Regions from separate parts of the Priestia sp. HNGD-A6 genome, predicted to be linked through region 1. Evidence: riboswitches for the same ligand, from Rfam matches in the RefSeq annotation. Region 1 holds a riboswitch; each other region holds the start of a gene.
What was found. Region 1 has a riboswitch for S-adenosylmethionine ahead of SCI76_RS20725 (hypothetical protein). Riboswitches for the same ligand answer to the same signal wherever they lie in the genome.

Region 1 (10,564 bases):
AAATAAACGAAGAGTCTTATGCTTAAAAAAGTTTGTAAACAAGCGTGCGTGGGAATAAAATACATATCAAGCATCATTTCTTATCATTATTGAATCTTTATATAAAGTCTTTCCATATAAAACCTTGAAGGAAGGGAGCGGAAACCTGTGAGATATAAAGTGAAACATTGGCTTAGATTAACTTCAGACGAGCGCTATCTTGTATTGTTTGCTACTGCTGCTTTGCAAAAAGAAAAGCGATAAAAGAGTTGTTAATAGTAAGGAAAGTAGCTTTATATGCTAACGAAAAGGTAATAAAAGGCCTGAAAATAATATATTTATTTTCAGGCCTTTTATTGTTTTCAAACCTTGTTTAAGTCAACTGTTGAGAGATAGCTTCGGCCGTTTGTTTGCCGTTTGTTATACACGCTGCAATCCCCACTCCATAGTAAGAACAGCCGGCTAATGTAATAGCGGGGTGCTTGTCATACAATTTTTGAGTCAAGCTGCGTACGAGTTCACCGTGTTTAAGGTGATAGGTAGGCATCAATTTATCCCAATTTGTTACGTCGCTTTCAATGGGCTGCTCTTTGATCCCTAAGCTGTTTTTAATGTCCTTTTGTGCCACTGCTAGCAGCTCTTCTTTTGACATCGTCCGCAGGCTGTCAAAGTGGTGACTCGTGCTTTTATAAAACAGGCGAACTAACAAATTCCCTCGCTTAGAGGTGTGAGCCCATTTTTTGCTCGTCCACGTGCAGGCATTGGCAATTAAGTTGCTTGATTGAGAGGTAATAAACCCGGTGCCTTCAGCGGGAAGGTATTCGTCTGGAACGTCATAGCCGATGTACACGCTAATGAGAGAAGAATCTTTTAACTGCTCAAAGTCTTCGTTTAGTTCGGGATCGTTCAACAGATGCTGAGCAGCCGTGTGCGGTGTAGCTAACACCACGTAATCCGCTGAATAGGCTTGCCCCGGCGTAGTGATTTGATAGCGCTCATCGTACTGTTTTATGCTGGTGGTTGGCGTATCTTTTAAAATCGTTACATCAGAAAGCTCTTCTTCTAAGCGGTGAATAATCGTTGATAAACCTTGTTTAAACGAAATGAATTTTTTATTTCCTGCCGTTTTAAATTTTTTTTCATTGGCGCCCATTCCTTTGATGATGCTGCCGTACGTGTTTTTGTAGTCGAGCAGATACGGGAGAGTCGAAGAAATCGTGAGCTTGTCTAAATCGCCAGAGTAGACGCCCGATAAAATAGGTGCAATTTGCTTTTCTACTAGCTCTTCTCCTAAAAAATGTTTTAAAAAGAGTCCAATCGAGCTGTCTTTCGTAAACGTTGTATTTTTAGTAATTAAGTCTTTTAAAGCTGTAATTTTAGCTTTTGAAGAAATCAGCTCGCTTTTAAAAAGAGATTCCACGCTTGTTGGAATACCGAACATGGTATCTTCAGGAATTGGAAGCAGCTCATTAGCAGAGTAAATAAATGATTTGCCCGTTTCGTTATAGACTAAATCGTTTGTTAAGTACAGCTCTTCTAGCAGAGGCATAACGTTTTCTTTTCGAGCCACAATAGAATCCGCCCCTGTTTCCATAATAAATTCCCCAGCTTCACGCGTATTGATTTTCCCTCCTAGATGGGGATGTTTCTCTAGTAATAATAATTTAAGCGGAAGATTACGTTCTCGTTTTAGTTTCTGCAAATAGTACAGAGTGGTTAAGCCCGTAATTCCTCCTCCAATAACAGCGACCGTTTTCAAAATATTCACTCCTACATTTTCAACAATTAGTCTGTAATATACGAAAATCATACCACTATGACTAGGAAAAGTGTAATGAATTGATTGTGAACATAGTGTATGCAAACACGAAAAGAAATATTGAAACTATACGATTAGATATTTTGAAATTACATAAAATAAAAGCTCATACACGTAGAGAAAATGACTGAGACGCAGCAGTGAAGGAAGGAGGAAGCATCATGCTCGGCGGTTTTATGGAAACGCTGAAAAAAGACTGGCTCGCTTTAGTATTAATAAGTGTTCTTATATGCGGGATTACCTTAAATGTACGAGCTGAAGAGAAGAGCGGACGAAGCGGATACATCGAACCAAAGCTAGTTTTTCCTGTGATCAGTGATGTTCATATTAAGGAAACAGGAACGCTTGATTTGCGTACTTTTCAACATGCATTAACGCAATTAAATGAACAGGCACCGAAACAAGATGCATTTGTAGTCGTAGGAGATTTGGCCGACACAGGCGCGTTAAAAGAATACGATCGCTTTTTTTCTATTTATAATCAAAATAAACAGTCGCAGGCCGTGTCTCTTTTTACAATTGGCAACCATGAATACCGGGACAGTGTAACCAATCAGCAAGCGCAGCAGCGTTTTTTATCTAAAACCAAAATGAAGTCTCTTTACTTTCATCAAGTGATAAAAGGATATCATTTTATCATGCTTGGAACAGAAAGCCGTCTGACCGCCGGTGATTATTCAATCAAACAAATTAACTGGCTTGCTGAACAGTTGAAGATAGCAAAGCGAGATGATCCTAAAAAACCGATTTTTGTCTTTATTCATCAGCCTATTAACAATACATTGTACGGGAAAAACAGATGGGGGATAGAAGTGAATGAACAGCTTCTTTACAATACGTTAAAACCTTATCCGCAGGTCATTACGTTTTCTGGTCATACCCACCATCCGTTGGACGACCCTCGTACTATTTTTCAAAGAGATTTCACTTCTCTTGCAACGTCTTCTGTTCGGTATATATGGCCTGGTGCTGGATATTTACAAGGTGAACTTCCTCCTGGCTACCGAGATGTGAGTCAAGGTCTTCTTGTAGAGGTTTATAATCGAAAAGTAGTCGTTAAAAGGCGGGATTTTCACGCAAATAAGTGGACGGGAGAAGCGTGGGAAATTGACATACCTGCAGATACAAAAAAATTTCACTACACGAATGAGCGAGATTTAGTAAAACCGATTTTTCTTCCAAGCTCTACTATTTCTGTTATACAAGAAAAAGCTTCAGCAAATCAGCTTTATATCCAGTTTACGCAAGCGGTGGATAATCTGATGGTTCATTCTTATCGCATTACCGTCAAAAATAAAGAAACTGGAAAAGTGGTCAAAACATATAATGCATTTTCTCAATATTACAGCGATCCTGTTCCGGATGTTTTAAGTCTTCCGTTATCCGGTTTGCAGCCTCATACTGCGTATCAAATAGAAGTAGCGGCAGTGGATGCGTTTGATAATCAAAGCGATCAAAAATTAATGATTGAAGGCTCTACTAAATAGCTGAAAGAATCCTGATTTTTATTGATTCTTTTAGCTTTTTTTCATCTGTTTTTAATGTTATTTTCATTAGATTTTTAAGTGGAGTTGCTACACTGAAACTGTATTTAAAGTCATAATATGTAATTTTTATGAAAGTATCAAAATCAAAAGGAGTTTATATGAAAGGATCTTTTGTACGTTTTTTAGTAGTGGGACTGGTCAATACAACAGTAGGTCTCTCCATTATGTATGTGCTGCTTCATATCTTTCATCATTACTGGATAGCGACGTTCGTCGGCAATGCAGCGGGGGCAGTCGTCAGCTACGTGTTAAATCGAATATTTACGTTTAAAAGCGGAGTTCATTTATCAAAAAGCATACTGCGTTTTATTTTAGTTATTGGTATTTGCTACGGCTTGTCTTACTATATTGGACTGCAGTTCTCCAGCTGGTTATTGCATCAACTTCCTGTTGCGGTGCGTCCGTTCAAAAAAGACGTCGGTATATTAATTGGAACAGGTCTGTATACGCTTTTAAATTATACGGGTCAAAAATACTTTGTATTTAATACAAAAAAAGAAGCAGTCGTCCACGATTAGCTTTTAGTCATTATGAAATGGAAATAGGTGTTAACAGATGAAGAAAGAAACAGCTATGAATAAAGAAAAAACATTGCTTATTATCGCTTTCCTTTTGCTGCTTGCGTATGTATCTCCTATGTTTTTGCTTGGGGAAAATTCACATATACGCGTGCATGATAATTTAGACTCAAATATTACGTGGTATAAAGTTCTGCATCGAAGCGGAGAGCTGTTTGGCTCCAGTCATGCCGTATTACCTCAAATTATTAACGGATTGCCGAGGAATACGTTTGGAACAGAATTTAGCGGTATTCAGTGGCTGTATGGTGTATTCCCGACCATGCTTGCATACAGCCTGAGTCAAACGATCACGCGCGTATTTGCTTTAATTGGAATGTATTTATTATTAAAAAAGCATTTTATTAAAAGCAAGGATGCGTATGCGATTCGAGTGCTTGTATCGCTTGCTTTTGCACTTACGCCATTTTGGCCTTCGGGCATGCTGAGTACATTAGGACAGCCGCTGGCGCTGTGGGCGTTTTTAACCATTCGAAACCGCGAAGGAACGTGGAAGGAATGGCTTACACTTTTACTGCTCCCGTTTTACGCGAGCTTTGTGCTCGGGTTTTTCTTCTTTTTAGCAGCGATGGGGCTGCTATGGCTAAGAGACGTAGTAAAAAAACGAGCGTGGAATATTCCTTTTTTAAGCAGTATTGCAGCGATGACTGCTGTCTTTCTGCTCATTGAATACCGGCTTGTTGATTCGCTTTTATTTCCGGAGGCCCCGACGAGTCGAAATGAATTTTTAAGCTCTACTCTAAGCTTTGGACATTCCGTTCGCCTTGCTTTGAAGAACTATACGCTCGGGCATACGCATGTAATGACGCTTCATACTTTTGTCATTTTACCGCTTTCTTTTGTCGTATTGTGGTTTGTTGCTCGAAATCGCAAGGAAAAGCTTGAAAAAACGTTTTTGCAGTTATTTATTCTTAATCTACTACTGTCGATTTGGTATGCGTTTTGGTTTTATAAAGGATGGGAGCCGCTAAAAGAAAAATATCAGCTTTTTAATACGTTCAACTTTGCTAGATTTCACTTTTTACGCCCGCTCATTATTTATTTGATGTTTGCCGTTGGCAGCTATGTTTTATGGAAAAGGAGCAAGGCGTGGAAAAAGTTTGTGTGGGTATGTTTGATTTTACAGCTGCTTGTGTTATTTATAGCAAATCCTGAACTTTACTATCGCTACAATCACGAGCCTTCAGTCAAAGAATTTTATGCTGTGCATCAATTTGATGAAATAAGCAGATATATTGGAAAACCTAAATCATCTTATCGCGTAGCGAGCATAGGGCTTCATCCATCAATTGCTCAGTATAACGGCTTTTATACGCTAGATACGTATAACAACTTCTATCCGTTAACATATAAACATGAGTTTCGCAAAATTATTGCCAAAGAGCTTGATAAAAATAAAAAACTAGAAAGCTACTATGATCATTGGGGCAATCGCTGCTATGTGTTTGTTAGTGAGCTAGGGAAAAAATATGATTACCGAAAAGACTCAACGAAAAAAATCCGTCATTTGCAGCTTAATATCAGCCAATTTAAGAAAATGGGCGGTCGCTATATTTTTTCAGCTGTGCCAATTGAAAATGCTGAAAGCGACGGTTTGCACTTTTTAAAAGCATTTAACGATAAACAGTCCGCTTGGAAAGTGTATGTATATGAAGCAAAGTAAGGGGGCAATAACATGAACAGACCTATTTTAACGATCGTGGTTCCATGCTACAACGAAGAAGAAGTATTCACAGAGACGTCTTTTCAATTAACTACTGTAGTAAAAGAACTAATTAATGAACGACTTGTATCAAGTGAAAGTACCATTTTATTTGTAGACGATGGAAGTAAAGACAGCACGTGGTCGCTTATTGAAAAAGAAAGCTGCAGCAATTTGTTTGTAAAAGGGTTAAAGTTAGCGCGAAATGTAGGACATCAAAATGCTTTGCTTGCAGGACTAGAAGTAGCTCATAAGCAATCTGACTGCGTCATTTCCATTGACGCGGATTTGCAAGATGATAGCAGCGTCATTCGTACTTTTGTAGAGAAATATTGGCTTGGGTATGAAGTTGTATATGGCGTTCGAGACAGCAGAGAAACCGATACATTTTTCAAACGAACCACGGCAGTAGGGTTTTATCGTTTTATGAACAAGCTAGGAATTCAGCTCGTTCAAAATCACGCTGATTTTCGCCTTATGAGCAAACGTGCTCTTGGTGAACTCATGAAATATAAAGAAGGAAACGTCTTTTTGCGGGGCCTTGTACCATTAGTAGGATTTCGCTCCACGGAAGTCACATATGACCGCAAAGAACGGACGGCGGGTGAGTCAAAATATCCGCTAAAGAAAATGCTCGCTTTTGCATTTGACGGGATTACGTCTTTTAGCGTAGCACCTATACGCTTACTGACGCTGCTTGGAGGAGCTTCGTTTCTCTTTAGTATTTTGTTTGGCATTTATGCGCTGATTCAAAAATATTTAGATCATACGCAAATTGGCTGGACGTCTCTTATTTTATCAATTTGGCTTGTAGGCGGCCTGCAGCTAATGGGAATAGGTCTTGTCGGAGAATACATTGGCAAGATTTTCAACGAAGTGAAACAGCGTCCTAAATATGCGATTGAAAGAGATTTATATACAAAACACTCGTTAGACACACAAAAAGATTTGCTGATGCATTAATTAAGAAGCTTCTCCTGAATGGAGAGGCTTTTTTGTTAAAGTGTTTATCATAATTTTTAAGGTAATAGGAGATGCTACTACTAAAATTTCTAAGGAGATCAAAATCTATGAAAAGACTACTTTATACAGTCAGCACTTTTTGTTTTGTTTGGCTTGCTTTTGCAACCATTCATGTCAGCGCTCTTTCGATTGAGAAACTTCCAATGAAGAAATCATCTGAACAATGGTCGGTCGAACTGACAAAAGCGAGCATGACGGGAGATAATCAGCTAAAGTGGAAAAATAACGTCTATCATACATATGGATTAACCGTTGAAAACATTGGAAAAGACGTAGAGCGTGTGCAGGTCCAAGCTTTTCGGCACGAAGGAAAAAATAAGGCGAAATACAGCTTGTTTTCTCCTATTGAAAGGTCTAACTTAAGCAAAAGCGGTCAGCGTTTTCGCTATGCCAATTTTGCTGTTCCTGGAAAAGCGGCAGGCTTAGACATCATGATTAACTGGACGGATGAACAAGGCAACCATCAAGAACATTTTGAATTTAAATAAAAGTCTTCGCTTAGGCGAAGACTTTTTTTTGCAGGAATTTATCTCTGTATGTGGAAAACGAACACGAAAGGAGAGATTGTGATGATTGCAAAAGCTACTGAAGAAGAAATACAGGAAATTCGGACGAAATCTGCTGATGCGCTGTTTGAAGGAACAACGCATCAGTTTCAACCGTCAACTGAACGCGTAAATGAACTAATTGATAATGCCCTTGAAAAAGGGTGTTATTATTTAGTATCTAGACAAGAAAATAAACTTGCAGGCTGGGTTTTTGTCGGTCCATCTGCCGACTTCTTTTCAAAAGCAGAAATTGGCTTTATCTACGAGTTATATGTTTTACCAGAATACCGCGGGCAAGGTCTAGCCAAGCCGTTAATGCAAAAAGCAATTGATGAATTGTCTATCAAAGGATACCCTGAAATCAGACTCAGCGTTCATGCTGGGAATTTTGCACAGCATGTGTACCGTGAACTTGGATTTGTAGATAAACAAATATCAATGAGCCTACAGGTGGCAAAACGTCCGTAATGTTGGTGAATGTCAGCGAGTCCATAAAACATAAGATGTTATACATGCGATGAGGTTCGGTAATGAAAGTAAAAGTAAATAAGTAGCCCAAACGGCGCCTTTATCTAGTACTTCAACAGCTCCTCTACCTGTATGATCTGAGGCGGGGGGATCTTCAAGTGCGTTCATAATCAGAGCCGCCGCTGCTAAAATAATCCCTCCAATGCTTCCGGTTGTTTTGACAATTGCAATATGGAAAGTAGATGAAAAAGCAATGCTAAGAAGCAGCAGCAAGCTTCCCAAAAAAGCAGATAACATATATCGTTTCATGTGCTCACCATCCTTTATGAAAGCATACCATATTTTACTTCTTTTTTCTTTTTATTGAAAAGCTATTGACATAACATATAAAACATATTAGAATAGTCAGAAATAATTTAAAAACGAAATATTCTTATCTAGAGAGGTGGAGGGACTGGCCCTTTGAAGCCTCAGCAACCACAATTATTGAATGGTGCTAATTCCAGCATAGCCTAGCTCTGACAGATAAGAAGAGGAATCTTTTTCTATGATGAAATCCTCTTCTTAGGAAGAAACATTTCGTATAGAAAAGGTGATGACATTGAAAAATACACAACAGGCGCTAAGCGTTGATGATTATTTAGATCTATACTTGTTAGCAAAAGAACTAAAAGACGAAACGTGGCAGCAGGAAATTTTAGCCGCGCTAAAAAAGAAGCAAAATCGTTCATTTGAAGACAAACAATCCGCACTCGTTCAAGAAATATGGGAAGATTTTAAACAGTTAAATGAAGATATTTCTTTTACGTATCGCTTAATTCAAGAAGAGCCAACTAATGAACAGTTTCAAGTTAAATTAAGGAACTTGAGAGAACGGCGGATCACGCTGAGTCGTGAATTATATTTAGCTAAAAAACAGTATGTTGAACACACGCAGTAAAAGGATCCGCTTGATAAACAAGCGGTTTTTTTGCATGTGAATGTTAGAAGCGTTCTATTTCGGGTAGTAAATAGATAAGACAAAAAAAGGAGGGATAACAGTGGCCCAAGGTGTATTATGTGAAGTGAATGAGTGCATGTATTGGAAATCGGGAAATAAATGCAGTGCAGAGTCCATTTACGTTGTGAGTCCTGAAAGTAGTCACCATGTTTCTGAAACGGAAGAACCTGGCTGTAAAACTTTTGAACCCGCGAGATAAATGCTAGTTTTATAAAAAAGCATAAAATGAACGATGCGCTGACGGAGTTGAGTCGGCGTTTTTCTATTTTTAAAAAAAATACTATTACTTAGGTGCGATAATAAATACATAGTAAAAAAGCAGTGTCTACGTCTAATTGTGCGTTTAAACAAAATGATACGATAATTTTTTTGTTTTTCGACAAAAGAAAAGGGAGAGAAAGGTGATAGAATACAAATATACAGCCTAGCTGACTTTTAGCATAAATTTATATGAAAGCGCTAACAAAAAGCTGTATTCATCTCGTTTTGACAGATTGGAAAAAGGGGAGACGTTTATGCAGGGGAAAACTCAGGGGAAAGAATTGAAACGCGGGTTAGAAGAAAGACATGTGACGCTGATGTCCTTAGGAGCAGCCATAGGGGTAGGGCTGTTTCTTGGATCTGCATCTGCTATTAAATTAGCAGGGCCGGGAATATTATTGGCGTACGGATTTAGCGGAATGATTATGTTTTTTATTATGAGAGCACTTGGAGAAATGGCGATTCAAAAACCTGTTGCAGGTTCATTCAGCAAGTACGCGCGCGACTATTTAGGGCCCCTTGCTGGTTATCTAACAGGTTGGAACTACTGGTTTTTATGGGTTGTAACATGTATGGCTGAAATTACAGCCGTTGGTATTTATATGGGATATTGGTATCCGGATGTACCAAACTGGATTTGGGCGTTATCGGCGCTTGTCATCATGACAACAGTTAACTTCTTAGCTGTTAAGGCATATGGTGAACTGGAATTTTGGTTTGCACTTATTAAAATTTTAGCGATTGTGTTAATGATTGCCGTTGGATTATTAATGATTGTGTTTGGAATCGGGAACGGCGGCGTTGCGACGGGTATTAAAAACTTATGGGACAACGGCGGGCTGTTCCCGAACGGATTCAAAGGTATTTTACTGTCGCTGCAAATGGTTATGTTTGCATATTTAGGAATTGAAATGATCGGCGTTACCGCGGGAGAAGTGAAAAATCCAGAAAAATCTCTAGCAAGAGCGATTGATTCGGTCTTTTGGCGTATTCTTATTTTCTACGTTGGTGCATTATTTGTCATTATGTCAATTTATCCTTGGCAAGAAATTGGTTCACAGGGAAGCCCGTTTGTATTAACATTTGAAAAAATCGGGATTCCAGCAGCGGCAGGCATTATTAACTTTGTGGTGCTAACAGCAGCTCTTTCTTCTTGTAACAGCGGTATTTTTAGTACAGGCCGTATGCTGTTTAACTTAGCAGAGCACGGAGAAGCTCCAAAAGGATACGGTCAGCTGACAAAAGGCGGCGTACCTGGAAAAGCTGTTTTAGCATCAGCGGGTGCGTTATTAGTCGGAGTAGCGTTAAACTACATTGTGCCTGCCAAAGTATTTACGTGGGTAACAAGCATTGCAACATTCGGTGCGATTTGGACATGGGGAATTATTTTGCTTTCTCAAATTAAGTATCGCAAAACGCTAAAAAAAGGTGAAGAGGCAAAGTTAAAATACAAAATGCCTTTATTTCCGTTAACGTCTTATGTGTCACTTGCGTTCCTAGCGCTGGTGGTTGTTCTTATGGCGTACAATCCAGATACAAGAATTGCAGTTGTTATCGGACCACTATGGTTTATCGGTCTTATTATCGCGTACTACGCAAAAGGATTTCATAAACGAAGTCAAGGTTCAGCTGGGACTGA
Region 2 (10,564 bases), 940 kb from region 1:
TGAAATGGATTCAAATAGTTTTGTACTGTTTGCTGATATGCCAAGCAATGTAACGGTCGTTCCTACAAGAAGGGCAACCAGTAAATTTGGCAGTTGAAACTTCACCCTTACTTTTCGCTTCCGAAACTCCGGCAAGTAGTAGAAACATAGTAAAAACAGTGATACGGATACAGTCTCAATAACTAATTGAGTCAAAGCTAAGTCAGGAGCGCGGAATAATACGAAAAATAAAGAAAGTGTATAGCCGACAACTCCCAGCGAAATAATGGCTGTGAGGCGTGATTTTGCCAATAAAGTTGTAATAGTAGCCGCAACCATTACAACTGCTAGTATGGCTTCATAAACGCCGATAGAAGCAGTATCTTTTAGATCAATCGCAAAGGCATTCTGAGAAAAGAGCGTTACGAGAAGTAAAATGCCTATGAAAGTAAAAATGATTAAAAGATAGTCTCTAATAAATCCTGTCATTAATGTTTTCATGATGCGCGTTGAGCCTTTTTCCAGCCCTTTAATGCCATAATTATATCCGTTGTTAAGCGTTAAAGAAGAAGGAAATCGTGTATAAATTTTTGACCACTTTTGAAGTGTCATAAACAACAAAATACCAAATGTAATGACCCCTAGCGTCATAAATAATTCTGGCGTAAAGCCGTGCCAAAATTTAATATGCACTTGATATTCTTTACCTGCCTCTAGCAGGCTAGGTGCGATAGAGGCCATTGTTGGCTCAATAAGAGTTGATTCTAATAAATTAGGAGCAAAGCCAAAAATAACAACCAGTGATGCTAAAATAACCGGTGAAATCAGCATGCCTATTGGTGCTTCATGCGGCTTCTTCTCCAACTTTTCGGGCTGGTATTTGCCTGTAAAGGTTTTAAAGATAAGAATCATACTATAGACGAACGTAAAAATACTTCCCACCCAAGCGATGATAGGCAGCAAAATTCCCCACGTCTGCATGCTATACATATCCATTTTTGTCACGTTTACCATGCCTGTAAAAAACATCTCTTTACTTAAAAATCCGTTAAAGGGAGGGAGACCTGCCATTGAAAATCCCCCAATGATAGCAATGGTAAATGTGACAGGCATGAAGCTCATTAACCCGCCTAACTTTCTAATGTCACGCGTGCCTGTTTCATGATCGACAATGCCTACTACCATAAACAAGCTGCCTTTGAAGGTAGCGTGGTTAATCAAATGGAAAACTGCTGCAGTAAGAGCCACTAAGTAGATATTATCGTCTAAAAAATTATAGTGAATAGCTGCGCTACCTACTCCTATAAGTGACATAATCATCCCAAGCTGACTAATTGTTGAAAAAGCTAAAATCCCTTTCAAGTCTTGTTGCTTTACTGCTGAGAACGAGCCCCAAAACAGTGTAATTAGTCCTATGGTTGAAATAACAAAAAACCAAGTGGCGCTTATAGCAAAAACAGGGCTGAGTCTTGCTAAAAGATAAATTCCCGCTTTTACCATTGTAGCTGAATGAAGGTATGCACTCACTGGGGTTGGAGCTTCCATTGCATCTGGCAGCCAAATATGAAAAGGAAACTGAGCAGATTTTGTAAAGGCCCCTAATAAAATGAGGACTAGAGCTGGAATAAATAGATGACTTGATGTAACCACATCTACGTTTGAGATAATTTCGCGTATGCTGAAAGTACCTGTCATGACATATAAAAGTACAATTCCTGCTAATAGGGAAAGTCCTCCGAATACGGTAATGAGCATAGATTTTAAGGCTCCGTATTGAGATTTCTCTCGTTTGTACCAATAACCAATCAATAAAAAAGATGAAAGGCTTGTTAATTCCCAAAAGCTGTAAAGACTCATTAAGTTGTCTGATAATACAACTCCTAGCATAGACCCCATAAAAAGAAGCAAATAGACATAAAACGAATGCAGCGCTTCTTTTGTCTTAGAAAGATAATAAATGGAGTAAAAAATAACAAGTGTCCCAATTCCAGTGATTAACAGAGAAAATAGAAGACCGAGTCCATCCACATAAGCATCAAAGTTAATGCCCAGACTAGGTATCCATTTCATTGAATGTAGGTAGGTTTCCCCTTTAGAAACACCACTGATATATTGTGTGAAATAAATGAACAACACAAGTGGGAGAGGCAAAACGAACCACCCTGTATGAATACGCTGGAATTTCCTATACAGAAGCGGGACAAAAAAGGCTAATAAAAAAGGCGATAAAATCACCAAGTGCAACCACGACAAAAGACAAACCTCCTTGTGATATTCAATTCTGTAACCGATTATATAATAATTTAATTATGCATGCATCCATGCTAATTCTTAGTATCAGCGGATTTTTCAAACCTTATTAAATAAATAGAAACTCGTCACAAAATCCATAAAAAAAACATAAAAAAATTTTTTTAGACGTATAAAAATCAGGTGAAATTGTCACTCTAAGAGTGAGGTGATGGAAATGTATAGGAAACAAATAACCATCAGTTTTCTCATTTTTAGCGCATTATGTATGAGCGGATTTGTACTGAATAATCACTTAGAAATGAAAGAAGAAAACAGGATGCTACTCACTTCTAAAAACGAAGCTGAAAATTCTATATCAATAGACTCTTCCCTGTTAAAAGCTTCTTATAAACCGAGACAATATGTAAAGATAGGTGAAATGAACTATATTTCACCATCCGGTAAGCAAATGAAAAACGATTGAAGACCACTCTTTAGTCGTTTTTTATTTGCTTATTATTTGCGTAATCGTGCATGAATTACGTTTTTTAATCAAAGAACATTAGTTGACTTCATAACTGAATTTATCGTTAAATAAAAGGGTACATACAATGATTGCAGTTTCAACAAACTATAATGATTGTGTCAAATTGTAAGTGGATTCCCTTGAATTCAGCTAACAGTTTCGATAAAGTGGAAAATAAAGATATTTTAATGGAGGAACAGACTATGACACATGTTCGTTTTGACTATTCAAACGCGTTATCATTTTTTGGTGAACATGAACTTACATACTTACGTGATGCCGTGAAAGTAGCTCACCATTCAATTCATGAAAAAACAGGTGCTGGGAACGACTTTTTAGGATGGGTAGACCTTCCTACGGAGTATGACAAAGAAGAATTTGCACGCATTCAAAAAAGTGCAGAAAAAATTAAATCGGATTCAGATGTATTAATTGTTATTGGTATTGGAGGATCTTACTTAGGTGCTCGTGCTGCTATTGAAATGCTTCAGCATTCATTCTATAACACATTATCAAAAGAACAGCGTAAAACTCCGCAAGTTATTTTTGCTGGTAACAACATCAGCTCAACATACATGAAAGACCTAATGGATGTTTTACAAGATAAAGATTTCTCTATTAATGTTATTTCAAAATCTGGTACAACAACAGAACCGGCGATTGCTTTCCGTATCTTCCGTAAATTATTAGAAGAGAAATACGGCAAAGAAGAAGCACGCAAGCGTATTTATGCAACAACAGATAAAGCGCGCGGCGCATTAAAAACATTAGCGGACGAAGAAGGCTATGAAACATTTGTTATTCCAGATGATGTAGGCGGCCGTTATTCTGTATTAACAGCGGTTGGCTTATTACCAATCGCCGCTGCAGGTCTTGATATCGAACAAATGATGAAAGGGGCAGCTGATGCTCAAGAAGCATTTTCATCATCAGAGCTAGAAGAGAACCCAGCTTATCAATATGCTGTAGCTCGTAATGTTCTTTATAATAAAGGAAAAACAATTGAAATGCTGATTAACTATGAGCCAGCTCTTCAGTACTTTGCTGAGTGGTGGAAACAGTTATTTGGTGAAAGTGAAGGAAAAGACCAAAAAGGTATTTACCCTTCATCTGCTAACTTCTCAACGGATCTTCATTCTTTAGGTCAATATGTACAAGAAGGTCGCCGTGATATTTTTGAAACAATTGTACAAGTTCAAGATTCTCGTCATGAGCTAACAATTGAAGAAGATGCAGCGGACTTAGATGGACTAAATTACTTAGCTGGTGAAACAGTTGACTTTGTAAATAAAAAAGCGTTCCAAGGTACAATGCTTGCTCACACAGACGGAGGCGTTCCAAACTTAGTTGTGAACATTCCAGCGCTAGATGAGTATACATTTGGATATGTTGTATATTTCTTCGAAAAAGCATGCGCAATCAGCGGCTATTTATTAGGCGTAAACCCATTTGATCAGCCGGGAGTAGAAGCATACAAAGTAAATATGTTTGCTCTTCTTGGAAAACCTGGTTTTGAAGAGAAAAAAGCAGAATTAGAAAAGCGTTTGAAATAAATAAAAAGTTCACCTTCTTGTTAGAAGGTGAACTTTTTTGCTTTTGAGATAAAGGATAAAAAGCTGGAAAAAGGACATGTTAAAACAGAGGAGGGATAAGATGATTGAATTATCTTCAAGATTAGACGGCACATTATTCAAGCTTTATGAATTAGAAAAAACGCTTAAGCCGCTTGGGTATAACATTGGAGGAAATTGGGATTATGATCATGGTTCATTCGACTATAAGATGAATGATGAAGTCGGCTATCAGTTTTTACGCATCCCGTTTACAGCTACGAATGGAGAACTGGATTCTAAAGGAACAACCGTACAGATTGGTACGCCATTTTTACTTTCACATAAGTATCAAATTGGCTTAGATGACAATGTTCACAATGGAAACGTGGGTGCTTCATTTAACCAGTTTGCAGAACCCCAAGACGCAGACGCTTCATTTCCAGAAAAGTATATCAGCTTAGGAGAAGAGCTAATTAGAGAGGCAGAAGAGGCGCTGCTTCAATAATTGAAAGGATTATTCTTTTCTTAAACTCTCTAATTTTTTCACAAAAATATGTTCGTACATGACCTGACTAATCAACTCGTTTGTTTTAATCATTTCATTTACCCCTAAATTTTGCGCATTTTGAATATGCTTTTTTGTTAACAGTTCAACGATGCTGTAAATAGAAGGGTTCAATCCTTGCAGAGCGACTAGCGTAACAATCGTATTCATGTCTGCATATTCTTCTGTCTTATGCTGATCGGCAGTAATCAGCACTTTTTTTGCGCACCGAGCATTGGCAAGTTCTAATACCTCATAGTGAGAGGGACTTCCTTTAATAAAATGAACGCGATCACAGATCATGGGGTTTTTAGTCAGAGAGTCGTCGATAAGAACAATGTCTTCTTTATGAAATGCGTCGCGATAAGACTCTAGCACGAGTTTGGCGCGCTCATTCCACCCCACAACGATGAAGTGATCTTTTCCATAAAACTTTAAATTCCCTTCCAAATAAGCGCTCTCAGCGGAAACAGCAATTTTAGAAAGCGTGACAAAATAAGTAGTAATAAATCCCGTTCCAACCAGGACTAAAATAATTGCAGCTAACCTTCCAATCGTAGTGGTGGGAGCAAAATCACCGTACCCTATAGTAGAGATTGTAATAATAACCCACCAAATTCCTTCAAACACATTCCCAAACGTTTGCGGCTCTAGGAAATGTATAAGCATGCCGAAAAGTAAAACAAGGCAGCCGATAATAAAAAGAAGCCGCACTAAAATAGAACGACGAAAAAGTCGGAATAATAGCCATTCCATCATAAAAAAACCTCCAGTGATTAGTCATAGCCACAGTATGACCATTTTTCACTGAAGGTATAAGATATCTTTATCTTTTTACTTCGTAATATTCAATCCATTCTTTGTCTGGACCGTAGAAAAATAAGTATCTTGCTCCATTTGGCAAAGTTACAATGTTTTCTTCCACAAATGAAACGCCTGCTGATTTTAAACGCTCAAACTCCTCTTCAATTCCATCTACTGCCAGCGCAAAATGATGAACTTTACCTTCACTAGGTAAGCTTGAGTTATACCCTTGAATTAACTCTACGATTACATTGCCTTCTAAACCTAGAAAAGCTAGCTTCAAAGACGGATCGGTATGTGGTAGTGTTTCGATGAGCTCCAACCCCACTTTTTGTGTATAGAACTCAATAGATTCTTCTATATCCTTTACTTGAACGCCTACATGTTCAAATTTTAAAATTGCCATATGCATCACCCGTATCTATAGTATGTAAAAACTATGAAATATATTAAAGAGAAAGGATAGATAAGTCAAGATAGGGCTGCTTATCAGGAAAGGGCTCTTAAATCATATTTTTGCTGGAGTGAATAGGGTAGAGGCTTCCATCAAGAGCAAACGAAATTTTACCTGTTTCTTCAGATACAACTAAAATTAATGCATCCGATTTTTCCGACATTCCAATTGCTGCACGGTGACGTGTTCCCAACTTTTTGTTCGTTGAAATAATAGACGAGAGAGGTAAAACATTAGCAGCTGAAATAAGCTGATTATTTCTAATTAGGACGGCTCCGTCATGTAAGGGTGTCCCTGGATAGAACAGTGTCTCAACTAGCGTAGCGCTGACAGGAGCTTGAATAGGCATTCCTTTTTGAATAAGAGGATCAACATTTTGTTCCCGTTCAATGACAATTAAAGCGCCGTGACGTTTCTCAGAGAGGTTATGAATAGCTAGGGACAGAGCAGCGTATTCAAATGTATAAGGCGATAAGTAATGACGCAAGTAATAAGAGGCGGCCGTAGCTTGAACATCTTGAAATAACCTTCTCATCTCCTCAAAATCACATAAAATACAATGATCACTCGTGTCTAAATGTTTAATTAAATTAGAGGCTTCAGTTGAAATCTGCTGTAAATATGTTCGCACATTATTTTTAATTGTATCGTCTAATTGAAAGGGTTGTCTCTCCATCTTATATAGCTCCTATCTGTCAGTCAGTGTTATCTGTAATGTGTGCTAATGTGAGTGAATTATCCGTAAAGCTCATAAATCCGTTATTAATTTTATAGAGAGATTTTGCATTTTATTTAGCAAGAGAACATAAAAAGTCGGGGAAAAAAGAAAGCGTTTTATAAACTGATATGTTCACATTTGGGTTAAATTTACATATGTTGTTTTAAATAAAAGTATAGATATTTCTGTGAATTTAAAGTATAGTTTTCTTATCGGATATATAATTTTTAATGTTGACAAATATTCTAAATATGCTAAAATTTTTAAAAAATGCTTATCAAGAGTGGTGGAGGGATCTGGCCCGCTGAACCCCGGCAACCTGCTTAGCAAGGTGCTAATTCCAGCAAAGTGTGTATCATTTTGAAAGATAAGGTGAAAATTATTGCCTACCCAGTCTTTCAATACGGAAGACTTTTTATTTTGATATAGCGCAAGAGATATTTTGAGGAGGGACAACGATGACTGTAAACCCCGACTTAAAACAAACCTTTGAACACGCCGAAGCAAAGTAAGAATTAAATAGTTTCGCTGACTAGACACACTAGAGGCGGTTTTATCCAATTCTAGTGGGTAAAACCGTCTTTTTTTATTGGATAACGCGGATAACTAAGAATTGGAGTGGAGAAAATGGCAGACTTATATACGTACGAAAACTGGAGCGATACATTTCCAGAGTTCGACAGTAAAGATGAAACAAAAGGAGCCCTTTCAGCATTGCAGTGGGCGTATGATACCTACGGAGATTCAATTATTTATGCGTCAAGCTTTGGGATCGAAGGAATCGTGTTAATTGATTTAATTTCAAAAGTGAAAAAAGATGCTGAAATTGTCTTTTTAGATACAGGGGTTCATTTTAAAGAAACATATGAAGTGATTGATGCAATTAAAGAACGCTTCCCTGATTTACGTATTCATATGAAAAAGCCGGATTTAACTCTTGCAGAACAAGCTGAAAAACATGGAGATGAGCTTTGGAAGAGTCAGCCTAACCTATGCTGTCAAATTCGAAAAATCATTCCGCTAAGAGAATCCCTTGCTCCTTATGATGCGTGGATTTCTGGTTTGAGACGTGAGCAGTCTGAGTCTCGTGCCAACACGAATTATTTTAATAAAGATGAGAAATTCAAGAAGGTGAAAGTTTGTCCGTTAATTCATTGGTCATGGAAAGAAATTTGGCGTTATGTGTATAAGCATGATTTGCCATACAACAAACTTCATGATCAAGGCTACCCAAGTATCGGCTGTGAGCCCTGTACCGCACCTGCCTATAATGTAGACGATTTACGTTCAGGAAGATGGGCAGGTACACAAAAAGTGGAGTGCGGATTACACGAATCTTAAATACGAAAGAGCTGAATAAATGATGCTTTTATATGTTGCCTTTATCATTGCGCTTTTTTTTGCAATGAATATTGGGGCAAGCGGTGCAGCAGCTGCTATGGGCGTTTCATACGGCTCCGGTGCAATTAAAAAGCGAAGAGTGGCCCTGTTCATCTGTGCTGTAGGAATTGTGCTCGGAGCTGTTACCGGAGGCGGTGAGGTGGTAAAAACCATCAGTTCAGGTATCATACCTGAAAAACTGCTGTCAGTAGAATTAGTTATTATCATTCTGGCTGCTGCAACGCTGTCACTCTTTTTCGCGAATTTGATTGGTATCCCTTTATCAACAAGTGAAGTAACAGTTGGCTCAGTTGTTGGAGTAGGGGTAGCTTATCAATCTCTGTATGTAGAAAAACTTTTAATTGTCATGTCTTTTTGGATTATTGTTCCGCTAGTTTCATTTGTTATTGCTTTTTTGATTGGGAAAGTGATAAAGCGCAGAGCGCATAAAAAAGAAGCAGAGGGAAAGTGGAAAAGAGTTTTAACGATTTTAGTTATTGCAACGGGATTCTTTGAAGCCTTCTCAGCTGGAATGAACAATGTGGCAAATGCTGTCGGTCCTCTAGTAGGAGCTGGATTAATGGATGCTACAACGGGTGTCATAGCAGGAGGATTGGCGGTGGCGCTCGGAGCTCTTTTACTAGGAGGCCGAGTTATTGAAACAAACGGAAAAAAAATTACTCGCTATTCTGTAGGAGAAGGCTGTATTATCTCGGGTACTGGTGCTTCTCTTGTTACAGTCGCTTCACTGTTTGGTTTGCCAGTACCGCTTACACAGGTCACTACGTCTTCTATTATTGGAATAGGCGCAGCGAAAACGGGATTTACGAAAGAACAGCGAGAAGTGGTCATTCAAATGTTAAAGGTTTGGGTGGTATCCCCTGTATTTTCACTCGTAATCTCATATGTTCTTGTGAAATTAGTACTTGAAAGCGACTTATATTCATTTGTGGTGCTAGCTAGTGGATGTATTGCTACAGGAGGTATTCTAAGCTTAGCTAGAACGACTAGAAGAAAAAGAGCAAGCCTGCAGTCGGAAAAAGAAAAAATGACTGCGTGATTCAAGTGCTTTTTATTATATTGTGTTAATTACTTAAGGAGGATTTTACAAAATGACAACAATTCAAGCACACGGTGGAGAATTAATTAATTTATATCAACCAACATATGACTACACGTCACTAACAAAAGAAATTGAAGTAGACAACATGGCTCTAAGCGATTTAGAACTAATTGGAATTGGTGCTTATAGCCCAATTACGGGGTTTTTAGGAGAAAAAGATTATCAATCAGTTGTTGAAAATATGCGTCTAGCAGATGGAACTGTATGGAGTATTCCTATTACTCTTCCCGTAACAGAAGAGCAGGCTAAAGAATTAAACATTGGCGACAAAGTAAAACTAGTTCAAAGCGGTGTGACATATGGTGTTTTAGAAGTTTCTGAAGTATATACGCCAAATAAAGAAAAAGAAGCGGAAAATGTGTACCGCACAGCAGAACTTGCCCACCCTGGTGTGAAGAAAATGATGGAACGCCCAAATGTATATGTAGCAGGTCCAATCGTACTTGTAGAACGTACACCTAAAACGCGTTTTGAAAAGTATTACCTAGATCCAACTGAAACAAGAGCAGCATTTGAAGAGCGCGGTTGGAAAACGGTTGTTGGATTCCAAACTCGTAACCCTGTTCACCGTGCGCATGAGTATATTCAAAAAACAGCATTAGAAATTGTAGACGGCCTGTTTTTAAATCCACTTGTAGGAGAAACAAAGTCAGATGATATCCCAGCAGATATCCGTATGGAAAGTTATGAAGTACTTTTAGAGAACTATTATCCTAGCGATCGTGTAGCTTTGGCAGTTTTCCCTGCTGCAATGCGCTATGCTGGACCTAGAGAAGCTATTTTCCATGCAATGGTTCGAAAAAACTTTGGATGCACGCATTTCATTGTAGGCCGTGACCACGCTGGTGTTGGTGACTACTACGGAACATATGATGCACAAAAAATCTTCAGTAACTTTACGGCAGATGAATTAGGAATTACACCTTTATTTTTTGAACACAGCTTCTACTGCAAGAAGTGTGAAGCGATGGCATCAACGAAAACATGCCCTCACAGCAAGGAAGATCATATGATTCTATCTGGTACCAAGGTACGTGAAATGCTTCGTAACGGAGAAGTGCCACCAAGCACATTCAGCCGTAAAGAAGTAATTGAAGTGTTAATTAAGGGATTAGCAAAACAAAAAGTATCTTCAAAATAAGGAGCGGTTGAAGTGAGTAAATCAACAAACATTACGTGGCATGATGCTGGAATTACAAAACAGGAAAGACGCGAGCAAAATAATCATCACAGTTTTGTATTATGGTTTAC
Region 3 (10,564 bases), 2.5 Mb from region 1:
GGGTTTCCAAACGCAATATCAAGCTGCAAACACGTGATTTTTACACTCACTTTATCATCCGTCCTTTTTGTAGTAGTTGAAAAAAATGACTTTACAAGTTGAGTATTACAATATATTATTTGTGACTAGAATTTCAAGAATTTTTTGAGAAGGTGTGCGATGATGAAACAATTTGAGCAATCGGAACTATTAAAAAGTTTACCAAAACAATTTTTTGCATCACTTGTAGGCAAGGTAGGAAAAGTAATGGCCCAAGGGCACGACGTTATTAACTTAGGGCAGGGAAATCCTGATCAGCCTACTCCTTCACATATTGTAGAAACACTTCAAAAAGCAAGTGCTAATCCTATACATCATAAATATTCTCCATTTCGGGGGCACCAGTTTTTAAAAGAGGCCGTTGCGACTTTTTATAAACGAGAATATGGCGTTGATGTGGATCCTGAAAAAGAAGTAGCTATTTTGTTTGGCGGGAAGGGTGGACTTGTAGAAATTCCGCAGTGCTTATTAAACCCTGGAGATACGGTGCTGGTTCCGGATCCTGGATATCCTGATTACTGGTCTGGAGTAGAGCTTGCAAAAGCAAAGATGGAAGTGATGCCGCTCACGGCTGAAAATCATTTTCTGCCCGTATACGAAGAGATAGGTGAACGTGCTAAAGAACAGGCAAAGCTCATGTTTTTAAACTATCCGAATAATCCTACCGGTGCAGTGGCAACAGCAGAATTTTTTGAAGACACCGTGGCGTTTGCTGCCAAGCACGATATTTGTGTGGTACACGACTTTGCCTACGGAGCCATTGGATTTGATGGTAAAAAGCCAATCAGCTTTTTACAGACTCCTGGTGCAAAAGAGACGGGAATTGAAATTTATACTCTTTCTAAAACGTATAACATGGCGGGATGGCGAGTTGGATTTGCTGTAGGAAATGAAAGTGTAGTAGAAGCTATTAATCTTCTTCAAGATCATATGTATGTCAGCCTCTTTGGGGCGGTTCAAGAGGCAGCAGCGGCAGCTCTGTTAGAATCTCAACAATGTGTGAATGATTTAGTTAAGCGCTATGAATCTAGACGCAATACCTTTATTCAAGGGCTTCAAGAAATTGGTTGGGACGTTACATCTCCAGCGGGTTCCTTTTTTGCATGGCTAAAAGTTCCTAAAGGATATACTTCTGAACAATTTTCAGATTTACTTCTTGAAAAAGCCCACGTTGTAGTGGCACCTGGAGTAGGCTTCGGAACATATGGTGAAGGCTATGTGCGCGTAGGACTGCTGACGGATGAAGAGCGCATGAGAGAAGCTGTATCTCGAATAAAAAAATTAAATTTATTTTAAAAACGCATTGACAATCCTTTTTGAGTTGGCTTAATATGTAAGAAGTTAACGAGATTAATAACCGATAAATCCTAGCGGTATTTTTTATTTAGTATATAATCTACGAATTCAATTTAAATAAATAGCAACTTTCTTATTAAGAGTAGGTGGAGGGACTAGCCCGATGAAGCCCGGCAACCGACTTAACGCATGTTAAGCACGGTGCTAATTCTTGCAGCAGCAGCTGAGAGATAAGAAGAGCAACGAAAGCCTCTTCTTAATTACAGAAGAGGTTTTTTTTATTAACGATATTAAACAGCAAGGGAGTTTTTAGCATAATGAGTGAAATCGTTGCAAGCTACTTACTACATGACAATAAAGGAAATTTTCATAAAAAAGCGGAAGGAATCGCTTTAGGACTAACCGTCGGCTCATGGACAGATCTGCCGCTTTTAGATCAACAGCAGCTTCAAAAGCATAAAGGGCGCGTCATATCCGTAACTGAGCTTCAAGACTGCGAACGTGTTAACGGATATTTAGGCGGAGAGGTTAAGCAGGCTATTGTCAAAATTGCTTATCCTACTGCCAACTTTTCAAGAGATTTACCGGCTATTTTAGTTACGGTTTTCGGAAAACTATCACTTGATGGAAAAGTGAAATTATTAGACTTGGATTTTCCTGATGAATTATTAGCTGAATTCCCAGGACCGCGCTTTGGAATAGAAGGTATCCGAGAGAAACTAGGCGTTTATGACCGTCCGCTTGTGATGAGTATTTTTAAAGGCGTAATTGGAAGAGATATGACGTACTTAACAACTCAGCTTCGTGAGCAAGCGCTTGGCGGAGTGGATTTGGTTAAAGACGACGAGATTTTGTTTGATAGTGAACGAACACCTTTTGAAGCTCGCGTTACAGAAGGAAAAAAAGTACTGAATGAAGTATACGAAAAAACGGGACACCGCACGCTGTATGCTGTTAATTTAACGGGACGAACGTTTGAATTAAAAGAAAAAGCGAGAAAAGCAGCTGAGCTAGGAGCCGATGCTCTTTTATTCAACGTATTTGCTTACGGGTTAGACGTACTGCAGGCACTTCGAGAAGATGATGAAATTAACTTGCCGATTATGGCACACCCAGCTGTTAGCGGAGCGCTTACGCCATCAGAGTTTTACGGTTTTTCAAATTCATTACTGCTTGGAAAACTATTGCGCTTAGCCGGAGCGGATTTCTCACTGTTTCCATCACCATACGGAAGCGTAGCGCTTTCTCTTGAAGATACGACAGGCATTGCCTACGAATTAACGCGTCCTGTGTACAAATATAAGCAGACTTTCCCGGTTCCTTCAGCAGGAATTCATCCTGGAATGGTACCGCAGCTTGTGAAGGACTTTGGAATCGACAGCATTATTAATGCAGGAGGCGGAGTTCACGGTCATCCAGACGGCGCTATCGGAGGAGGAAAAGCATTCCGTGCGGCGATAGATGGAGTACTCTCTCATCAAACACTAGCCGAAAAAGCGGAAGAATCAAAAGAGTTGCAAAAAGCTTTGCAACTATGGGGAACAGTAGAGGTGAAAGCATGACATCGTTAAAAATCTTTTGTGACTTTGATGGAACAATCACAAATAGCGATAACATTATTGCTATTATGAAACAATTTGCTCCTCCGGAGTGGGAAAGTATTAAAGACGACGTGCTAGCACAGCGCGTCTCCATTCAAGAAGGAGTAGGGCAAATGTTTGCCTTGCTTCCCGTGGAATTAAAGGAAGATATTATTTCTTATATTTTAGAGACGTCTGCTATTCGAGATGGATTTGATGATTTTATTGCCTATACAAAAGAGCATCATATTCCGCTTTATATTGTAAGCGGAGGAATTGACTTTTTTGTAAAACCGCTTTTGGGAAATCGAGTTGCAGAGGAAATGCTCTACTGCAACGGATCTGATTTTTCCGGTGAGCATATTTCCATTACGTGGCCTCATACATGTGATAAACAGTGTACAAATGACTGCGGCTGCTGTAAGCCAACGATTATTCGCCATCTTGCAGATGAAAGAGATCATACGGTTGTTATTGGCGATTCAATTACAGATTTGCAGGCTGCCAAATTAGCTGACACTGTCATTGCGCGTGACTTTTTAATTAAAAAATGCGAAGAGCTATCTCTACCGTATCGTCCTTTTTCTACTTTTTATGATGTGATTCGCCATTTACAAGAATTAACAGAAGAGGTGAAAGCATGAGTATTATGGCTCAGCAAAGATTACACGAGCTTGCAGATATAAAAGATGAGTTGGCAGAGCGCGATTGGTTCTTCGGTACAAGCGGAAACTTAGCGATTAAAGTGGATCAAAATCCGACAACTTTCTTTGTATCAGCAAGTGGAAAAGATAAAAGAAAACGCACAAATGAAGACTTTTTGTTAGTTGATCAATACGGGAAGCCTGCAGAAGAAACGCATTTAAAGCCTTCTGCTGAAACGCTTTTGCACGTTAAGATTTACGAGTCAACGAATGCTGGGTGCAGCCTTCATGTACATACAATCGACAACAACGTGATCTCTGAACTGTACGGAGATGAAGGGTTTATTTCATTCAAAGGCCAAGAAATTATTAAGGCACTGGGTATTTGGGAGGAAGATGCGGAAATTACTGTTCCGATTATTCCGAATTACGCGGATATTCCGACACTAGCAGAAGAATTTTCTCACCATATAAAAGGCGATCAAGGCGCGATTTTAATTCGTAACCACGGGATTACGGTATGGGGAAAAAATGCGTTTGAAACAAAAAAAGCGCTAGAAGCCTATGAATTTCTATTTAGCTACCATGTGAAATTACTATCACTTAAAGGCATTAAGCCAAAGGTGCATTTATAAAAGGAGGAAATAAAAATGGCGCAAATTCGCTTACATGTAAATAATAAAAGAATTGAAACTCAAGAGGAAGTATCAGCTTTTCTGGCAAACAATGAAGTTATTTATGAAAACTGGGATATTACAAAACTTCCAGAAAATCTTCGTGAAAAATATGATTTAACTGATGAAGAAAAAAAAGAAATTTTAAACGCTTTTGATGAGGATATTAAAGATATTTCTGAACGCCGCGGCTATAAAGCTCAAGATGTTATCTCGTTATCGGAATCTACACCAAACATTGATGAATTGTTAAAAAACTTTCAGCGCAAGCATATTCATACAGATGACGAAGTTCGCTTTATCGTAAGCGGTCATGGAATCTTTGTTATTCAAGGAAAAGACGGCGAATTTTTTGATGTTGAATTAGAGCCAGGCGATTTAATTTCAGTACCAGAAAACATTCTTCATTACTTTACACTAATGGAAGATCGTAAAGTAGTCGCTGTGCGAATTTTTGTGACAACTGAAGGATGGGTACCTATTTACGCATAACAACTACTTGTAAAGCATAGGTCATGATCACCCCGCTTTTACATCTAAAAGCGGGGTATTCTTTGGATTATTATAAAACTAACTATTTTTATATGAATAATAAGTATAATAGGAGGAACACCATGAAAAAGAGTAAAAAAATGCTGTGGCCACTTACTTTGCTCGTACTTCTAGTTTTTGCGCTGGCTGCCTGCACGAAAGAACAGCCAAGTCTAAACGAGAAAGCACAGGCAGCTCCAGCGCAGCAAGCGGCTTCTGCTAAGCCTGTACAGCAAGAAGGAAAACAGATTACGAAAGATACAAAAATTGCGCTTATTTCTGAATTTACATCAGGCACTCACGCTGCTCAGTACATAACAGGTGTGACAAAAGCGGCTAAAAAAGCCGGAGTACAGCTATCCGTTTCTGATTCTAATAATGATCAATCTAAAATGGCTGCGTATTTAGACACGGCTATTAACCAAAATGTTGACGGTATTATGATTGACCACGGCCGGGCTGAAACCCTTGAACCTGGCGTGAAGCGCGCGATTGCAAAAGGGATTCCCGTTATTGCAACAGACGTAGAATTAAAAGTAGAAGGCGTTACAACGATTGACCAAGATGATTATATGCTTGCGCTCCAGGGGTTAAAGCAAATGATGCAGGACATTAACGGAAAAGGAAATATTGTATATGCGTTTGTTGGAGGCTTTGCACCGATGGAAAAACGCGACAGCATTTATAAAATTATGATGAATCGCTATCCAGATGTAAAACAAATTGCCACGTTTGGAAGCGCAACAGACAACACCTCTCTAGACACTCAAAATAAAATGGCGGCTGTATTAAAGCAGTATCCAAATAAAGGAGACATTGCAGCCGTTTGGGCACCTTGGGACGAATTTGCAAAAGGAGTCACAAGAGCGATTAAAGAAGCAGGACGAGATGAGATTAAGGTATACGGAGTGGACTTATCTGATGAAGACCTGCAAATGATGCAGGCAAAAAATAGCCCGTGGAAAGCGTCAGCTGCTGTAAACCCAGCTTCAGTAGGAGAAAAGCAGGTTGATCTGCTTCTTAAAAAGATTTCCGGTCAAGAGATCCCTCGTTATTATTCCTTTGATCCGGTTTTAGTCAAACAAACTGACTTGCCTAATCAAACGATTAATATGGACCAGCTTAGTCAGTACGTAGAAGAATGGGGTAAAAAAGAGTAGAAGTGGAGGGACAGACATGACGAACGAGCTTTCAATGAAGAACATTACAAAAAACTTTGGTTCTTTTCAAGCGCTGAACAAAGTTGATTTTACTGTTCAAAAAGGGGAAATTCATGCTTTATTGGGAGCCAATGGTGCCGGTAAAAGTACGTTGATGAAAATATTGTGCGGAGCTTACGACGAGTACGAAGGAAAGATCTACAAAGACGGAGGAGAAATCTCTATTTCTTCTCCTAAAGAAGCGAAGAGCCACGGCATCGGCATTGTACACCAAGAAGTCGATGTAGCGCTGATTCCTTCGCTATCAGTAGCTGAAAACATTGTGTTAGACGTGCAGGTTTCTAAGAAAAGTAAGACATTTGTAAACTGGAAATCTATTTATAAGAAAGCGGAAGAAGCTCTTTCTTTACTTGGTTCTTCTTTATCCGTTAAAAAAAATGTTGTTGATCTAACTCTATCAGAAAAACAGCAGGTGCTTATTGCACGTGCAATTGTACAGAATGTTGATTATTTAATTTTGGATGAACCAACCGCACCTCTTAGTGTGGAAGAGACGAAACAATTGTTTTCTGTGATGAGAGAGCTGAAGAAAAGCGGAGTAGGCATTATTTATATTTCACATCGCCTTCAAGAAGTGGTTGATATTTGCGACCGCTTAACGGTTTTAAAGGACGGACGCTATGTAGCTACAAAAGAAACTTCACATACATCAATTGAAGACGTGATTACGCTCATGTTAGGAACGTCTTCTGTAAAACAGTGGGTCAAAAAATCAGTAGAAGTTGGAAACGAACTTTTACATGTAGAAGCATTATCCCTTCCAGGGCGCCTTTCGAATATCTCTTTTCATGTAAAAGAAGGAGAGGTAGTCGGTATTGCAGGGCTTGTAGGAGCAGGGAAAACGGAGCTTTGCCGAAGTCTATTTGGTTTAGAGCAATATGTCAGCGGCAGCGTTCGGTTAAAAGGCAAGAAACTAAAGTTGAATAAGCAGCCGTATTATTATATTGCACAAGGTCTTTCTCTTGTTCCTGAAGAACGAAGAAAAGAAGGAATTTTTGTTCATGAATCGATTGCCGATAACTTAGTTTTGCCAAGTCTGTCCCGCTTTACAAATTATTCGTTTCTAAAGCGAGGAAAGATCAAAGAAAAAGCGCAGAAAACGACTGGGCAAGTTGGCGTAAAGTCTCATTCTATCGAGCAGTCAGTTGGAACGTTAAGCGGTGGAAATCAGCAGAAAGTAGCAATCGGAAAATGGCTTGTTACGGATTCTGACGTACTGTTGTTCGATGAGCCAACTAAAGGGGTTGATGTGGGCTCTAAGCGAGAGATATTCGACTTAATTACAGGGCTTGTGTCACAGCAAAAAGGCGTTGTTTATGCAACCTGTGAATTCGAGGAGCTGCTAGGGGTAGCGGATCGAATTTATGTTATGTACAACGGGAAAATCGTGAAAGAATTATCCAAAGAAGAAGCAACTAGTGAAAAATTATTTTATTATACAGCAGGAGGAGTAAAAGGATGAGTGCGGAGTATGTAACAGAACCTGTAGCGAAACCAAAGAGAAAAATAAGCGTTTTCGACTTTTTTTACAAATATGGGACAGTCTTAATGATTTTTGTTATTATGATTATTTTTTCCATTGCCACACCTAACTTTTTAACAGGAGAAAACATTAGTGATATTCTGCGCTCTATTTCCATTGTTACCTTAATTGCGCTTGGTGTAACGATATCGTTAACCGTCAACGGACTCGACTTATCTGTAGGATCTACGGCTGGTTTAGCCACTATTTTATCAGCTTCTATGCTCGTTTTACATAGACAAGAAATTGCAGTCGCGATCATTGTTCCGATTATTGCATCGCTTCTCATCGGGTTAGTGAATGCTTTTTTAGTAGTGAAAGTAAAGATTCCTGATATTTTAGCCACGCTTTCCATGATGTTTATCGTACAGGGGATTTTATTAACGTATACAAAAGGCTCAGCTATTTATACCAATATGCCTTTACCAAGCGGAGAAAGAGCTCCAGGAATTTTCATTCCTTCTTTCCTTGCGCTGGGGCAAGGTCACTTTCTAGGTATTCCCGTCCCAGTGATCATTATGCTGCTGACTGTGCTGCTTGTTCATATCGTTTTTTCCTATACAAAGTTTGGTCGTTTTTTCTACGTAACAGGAGGTAACATAGAAGCAGCAAGACTTTCGGGTGTACCGGTTAATCGTTATCGTATGTATGCCTATATGTTTTCAGGTTTGCTTGCTGGAATTGGAGGAGTCGTTTTAGCTGCCCGTATTGGAGTAGGAGAAGTGAACGCAGGCTCACCATTTTTAATGGATGCCGTAGCTGCGACATACATTGGCTTTTCCGTATTTGGAGCAGGGAAACCGAATGTATTCGGGACGCTGATTGGCTCTATTTTAATTGGTGTGCTGTTAAATGGATTAACGATGCTAAATGTTCCGTATTATATGCAAGATATTATTAAAGGAGCTGTATTAGCAGGAGCCTTGGCTCTAACGTATTACCGCTCGAAACAAACATCTACGGCTGTGTAAACAGCCGTTTTTTTTCGTTTGAAATCGGGAAGAATAAGGAAAAACAATAGTATAATCTATTATTTATGTAGAAAGAGGGAGTATAGATGAAACGTGTCGTCATTATAGGAGGAGTAGCCGCCGGAATGAGCGCAGCTTCACAGCTTCGCCGGATGAAAGAAAAAGAAGAAGTGGAAATCCTTGTGTTTGAAAAAGGTGGAGATATCTCTTACAGCGCATGTGGCATGCCTTACTATCTGTCAGGTGTTGTAAAAGAAAAAGACGATTTGATTGCTCGGACGAAACAAGAGTTTGAAGAGCGAAATATCTCCGTCCATCTTTTTCACGAAGTTAAAGAAGTAAACCATACAAAGAAATACATAGTAGCACAAAATGTCAAAACGCACGCTGAAAAAGAGATAACATATGATGAACTCATCATTGCAACTGGAACAACGGCTGTTAAACCTAATTTTATGAGTGATAACATGCCGAATGTATGCACATTAAAGTCATTAGGAGACAGCGAAAGAATCTATACATATCTACAGGCTCACTCCGTAGAAAAAGTCACTATTATTGGTGGAGGATATGTCGGAATGGAAGTAGCTGAAGCAATGAAGGCTTTGGGAAAAGAAGTACGGGTCATTGAACAGGGAAAGCAGATTCTATCTATTTTAGATCAAGACATGGCAGAGCATCTGCAAAAGCAGCTAGATGACGATATTTTATTTCATTTCGAAGAAGAAGTGGAAGCATTGCTGCATTCAGATGGTTCCGTCACTCACGTTCAAACAAACCGTCAAACGTACCAAACGGATTTAGTGATTGTAAATGTAGGAGTTCGTCCGAATACGCAATTCTTAGAAAGAAACGGACTAAGAATGCTTGAAAATGGAGCTATTTTAGTAAACGAGAAGTTGGAAACCAACGTGCCTCATATCTACGCAGCGGGAGATTGTGCAACGAGCTATCACCGCGTATTAAAAAAAGATGTTCATATTGCTCTTGGAACCATTGCCAATAAGCAGGGAAGGGTTCTTGGTTACCGATTAGGGGGAGAAAATAGAAAATTTCCGGGTGTTCTAGGTACAAGCATTGTCAAAGTGATGGACTATGAAATCGGAAAAACCGGCATTTCAGAAAGAGAAGCAAGAGAAAATTCTCTTCTATACAAAACCATCACAGCCGGGGCTCCGAGTCATGCTTCTTACTATCCAGGAGCTGAAAAGATTGTGATAAAACTTGTTTATCATCCTGAAACAAAAGAGATTTTGGGGGTTCAAATGATTGGGAAAGAAGGAGTTGCAAAACGAATCGATGTATTTGCGACAGCTATTACTTGCCGCCTCACAACAGATGAAATAACCATGCTAGATCTTTCGTATGCCCCTCCTTTTGCTACGGTATGGGATGCTGTACAGATCGCTGCTCAAAAAGCTGAATAAAAAAGAGGCTGGGACAAAAGTAGTTGAGCCCAAGTAAAAAAAGAACCATTCATCAACCTGTTTGATGAGTGGTTCTTTTTTTGTGATGGTGCACATCGTTTTATTTGTTTCGTCCCTTCTAGCAATTGATTGGAGGGCAAGGAGAAGACTCCTGTGGGAAAAGCGGAACAGGTGAGACCCCGCAGGAGCGAAAGCGACGAGGAGGCTCAGCGGCCGCCCGCGGAAAGCGAAGCCTTGCACAGAAATCAATTGCGGTGTCATAAGCAGTCCAGCTCATGTATCTCATTTGTTCGTCTTTCGTTTGGATTTATTTCGTTATGTCTCAACCTCTTTTTTATTCGACAAGCAGCATCTTTTGTCGAAAAACAACTTGTAAAAAAAAGATAAACGGTATTCCTATAGTAATGTAAGCGTTTATAAATTCCGACAAAATAATTTTTTTGCGAAAAAAATGTCTATTATTGCGACTCTATTTACATATTTAGTAGAATTTGTAATAATGCGTTATAAGCTAATTTCTTTGTCATAGGAGAGGATTTTGTGTTTGGAGTGAGAAATAGAACGAAATCAGAGAGATTATTAGTGGAAATCGTCCAAAAAAGACAAAAGATGGTGCAGCTCGGAGAAGAAAAAGGTCTGACTAATGAAGAAACCGTTACC

Region 2: another riboswitch for S-adenosylmethionine. It lies ahead of SCI76_RS15875 (phosphoadenylyl-sulfate reductase); the one in region 1 lies ahead of SCI76_RS20725 (hypothetical protein).
Region 3: another riboswitch for S-adenosylmethionine. It lies ahead of mtnW (2,3-diketo-5-methylthiopentyl-1-phosphate enolase); the one in region 1 lies ahead of SCI76_RS20725 (hypothetical protein).

The regions. Positions count from the first base shown of each region.
Region 1 covers NZ_CP138621.1:4,050,270-4,060,833, forward strand. The annotation lists gene SCI76_RS20685 (protoporphyrinogen oxidase) at 353-1,738, opposite strand; gene SCI76_RS20690 (metallophosphoesterase) at 1,960-3,285, shown strand; gene SCI76_RS20695 (GtrA family protein) at 3,444-3,863, shown strand; gene SCI76_RS20700 (DUF6044 family protein) at 3,901-5,586, shown strand; gene SCI76_RS20705 (glycosyltransferase family 2 protein) at 5,599-6,588, shown strand; gene SCI76_RS20710 (hypothetical protein) at 6,696-7,136, shown strand; gene SCI76_RS20715 (GNAT family N-acetyltransferase) at 7,218-7,664, shown strand; gene SCI76_RS20720 (hypothetical protein) at 7,677-7,973, opposite strand; SAM riboswitch class I at 8,095-8,196, shown strand; gene SCI76_RS20725 (hypothetical protein) at 8,260-8,604, shown strand; gene SCI76_RS20730 (DUF1540 domain-containing protein) at 8,705-8,863, shown strand; gene alaP (alanine permease AlaP) at 9,180-10,564, shown strand, end outside.
Region 2 covers NZ_CP138621.1:3,114,138-3,124,701, forward strand. The annotation lists gene SCI76_RS15840 (Na+/H+ antiporter subunit A) at 1-2,232, opposite strand, end outside; gene SCI76_RS15845 (hypothetical protein) at 2,447-2,695, shown strand; gene SCI76_RS15850 (glucose-6-phosphate isomerase) at 2,941-4,290, shown strand; gene SCI76_RS15855 (YugN-like family protein) at 4,391-4,795, shown strand; gene SCI76_RS15860 (potassium channel family protein) at 4,805-5,593, opposite strand; gene SCI76_RS15865 (VOC family protein) at 5,661-6,044, opposite strand; gene cdaS (sporulation-specific diadenylate cyclase CdaS) at 6,142-6,768, opposite strand; SAM riboswitch class I at 7,082-7,184, shown strand; gene SCI76_RS15875 (phosphoadenylyl-sulfate reductase) at 7,438-8,151, shown strand; gene SCI76_RS15880 (inorganic phosphate transporter) at 8,171-9,250, shown strand; gene sat (sulfate adenylyltransferase) at 9,303-10,454, shown strand; gene cysC (adenylyl-sulfate kinase) at 10,467-10,564, shown strand, end outside.
Region 3 covers NZ_CP138621.1:1,533,834-1,544,397, reverse strand. The annotation lists gene SCI76_RS07875 (carbon-nitrogen family hydrolase) at 1-50, opposite strand, end outside; gene SCI76_RS07870 (pyridoxal phosphate-dependent aminotransferase) at 163-1,335, shown strand; SAM riboswitch class I at 1,466-1,572, shown strand; gene mtnW (2,3-diketo-5-methylthiopentyl-1-phosphate enolase) at 1,653-2,897, shown strand; gene SCI76_RS07860 (2-hydroxy-3-keto-5-methylthiopentenyl-1-phosphate phosphatase) at 2,894-3,559, shown strand; gene SCI76_RS07855 (methylthioribulose 1-phosphate dehydratase) at 3,556-4,194, shown strand; gene SCI76_RS07850 (acireductone dioxygenase) at 4,210-4,725, shown strand; gene SCI76_RS07845 (sugar ABC transporter substrate-binding protein) at 4,848-5,924, shown strand; gene SCI76_RS07840 (sugar ABC transporter ATP-binding protein) at 5,941-7,446, shown strand; gene SCI76_RS07835 (ABC transporter permease) at 7,443-8,477, shown strand; gene SCI76_RS07830 (CoA-disulfide reductase) at 8,564-9,904, shown strand; gene SCI76_RS07825 (hypothetical protein) at 10,030-10,167, shown strand; gene SCI76_RS07820 (aspartyl-phosphate phosphatase Spo0E family protein) at 10,445-10,564, shown strand, end outside.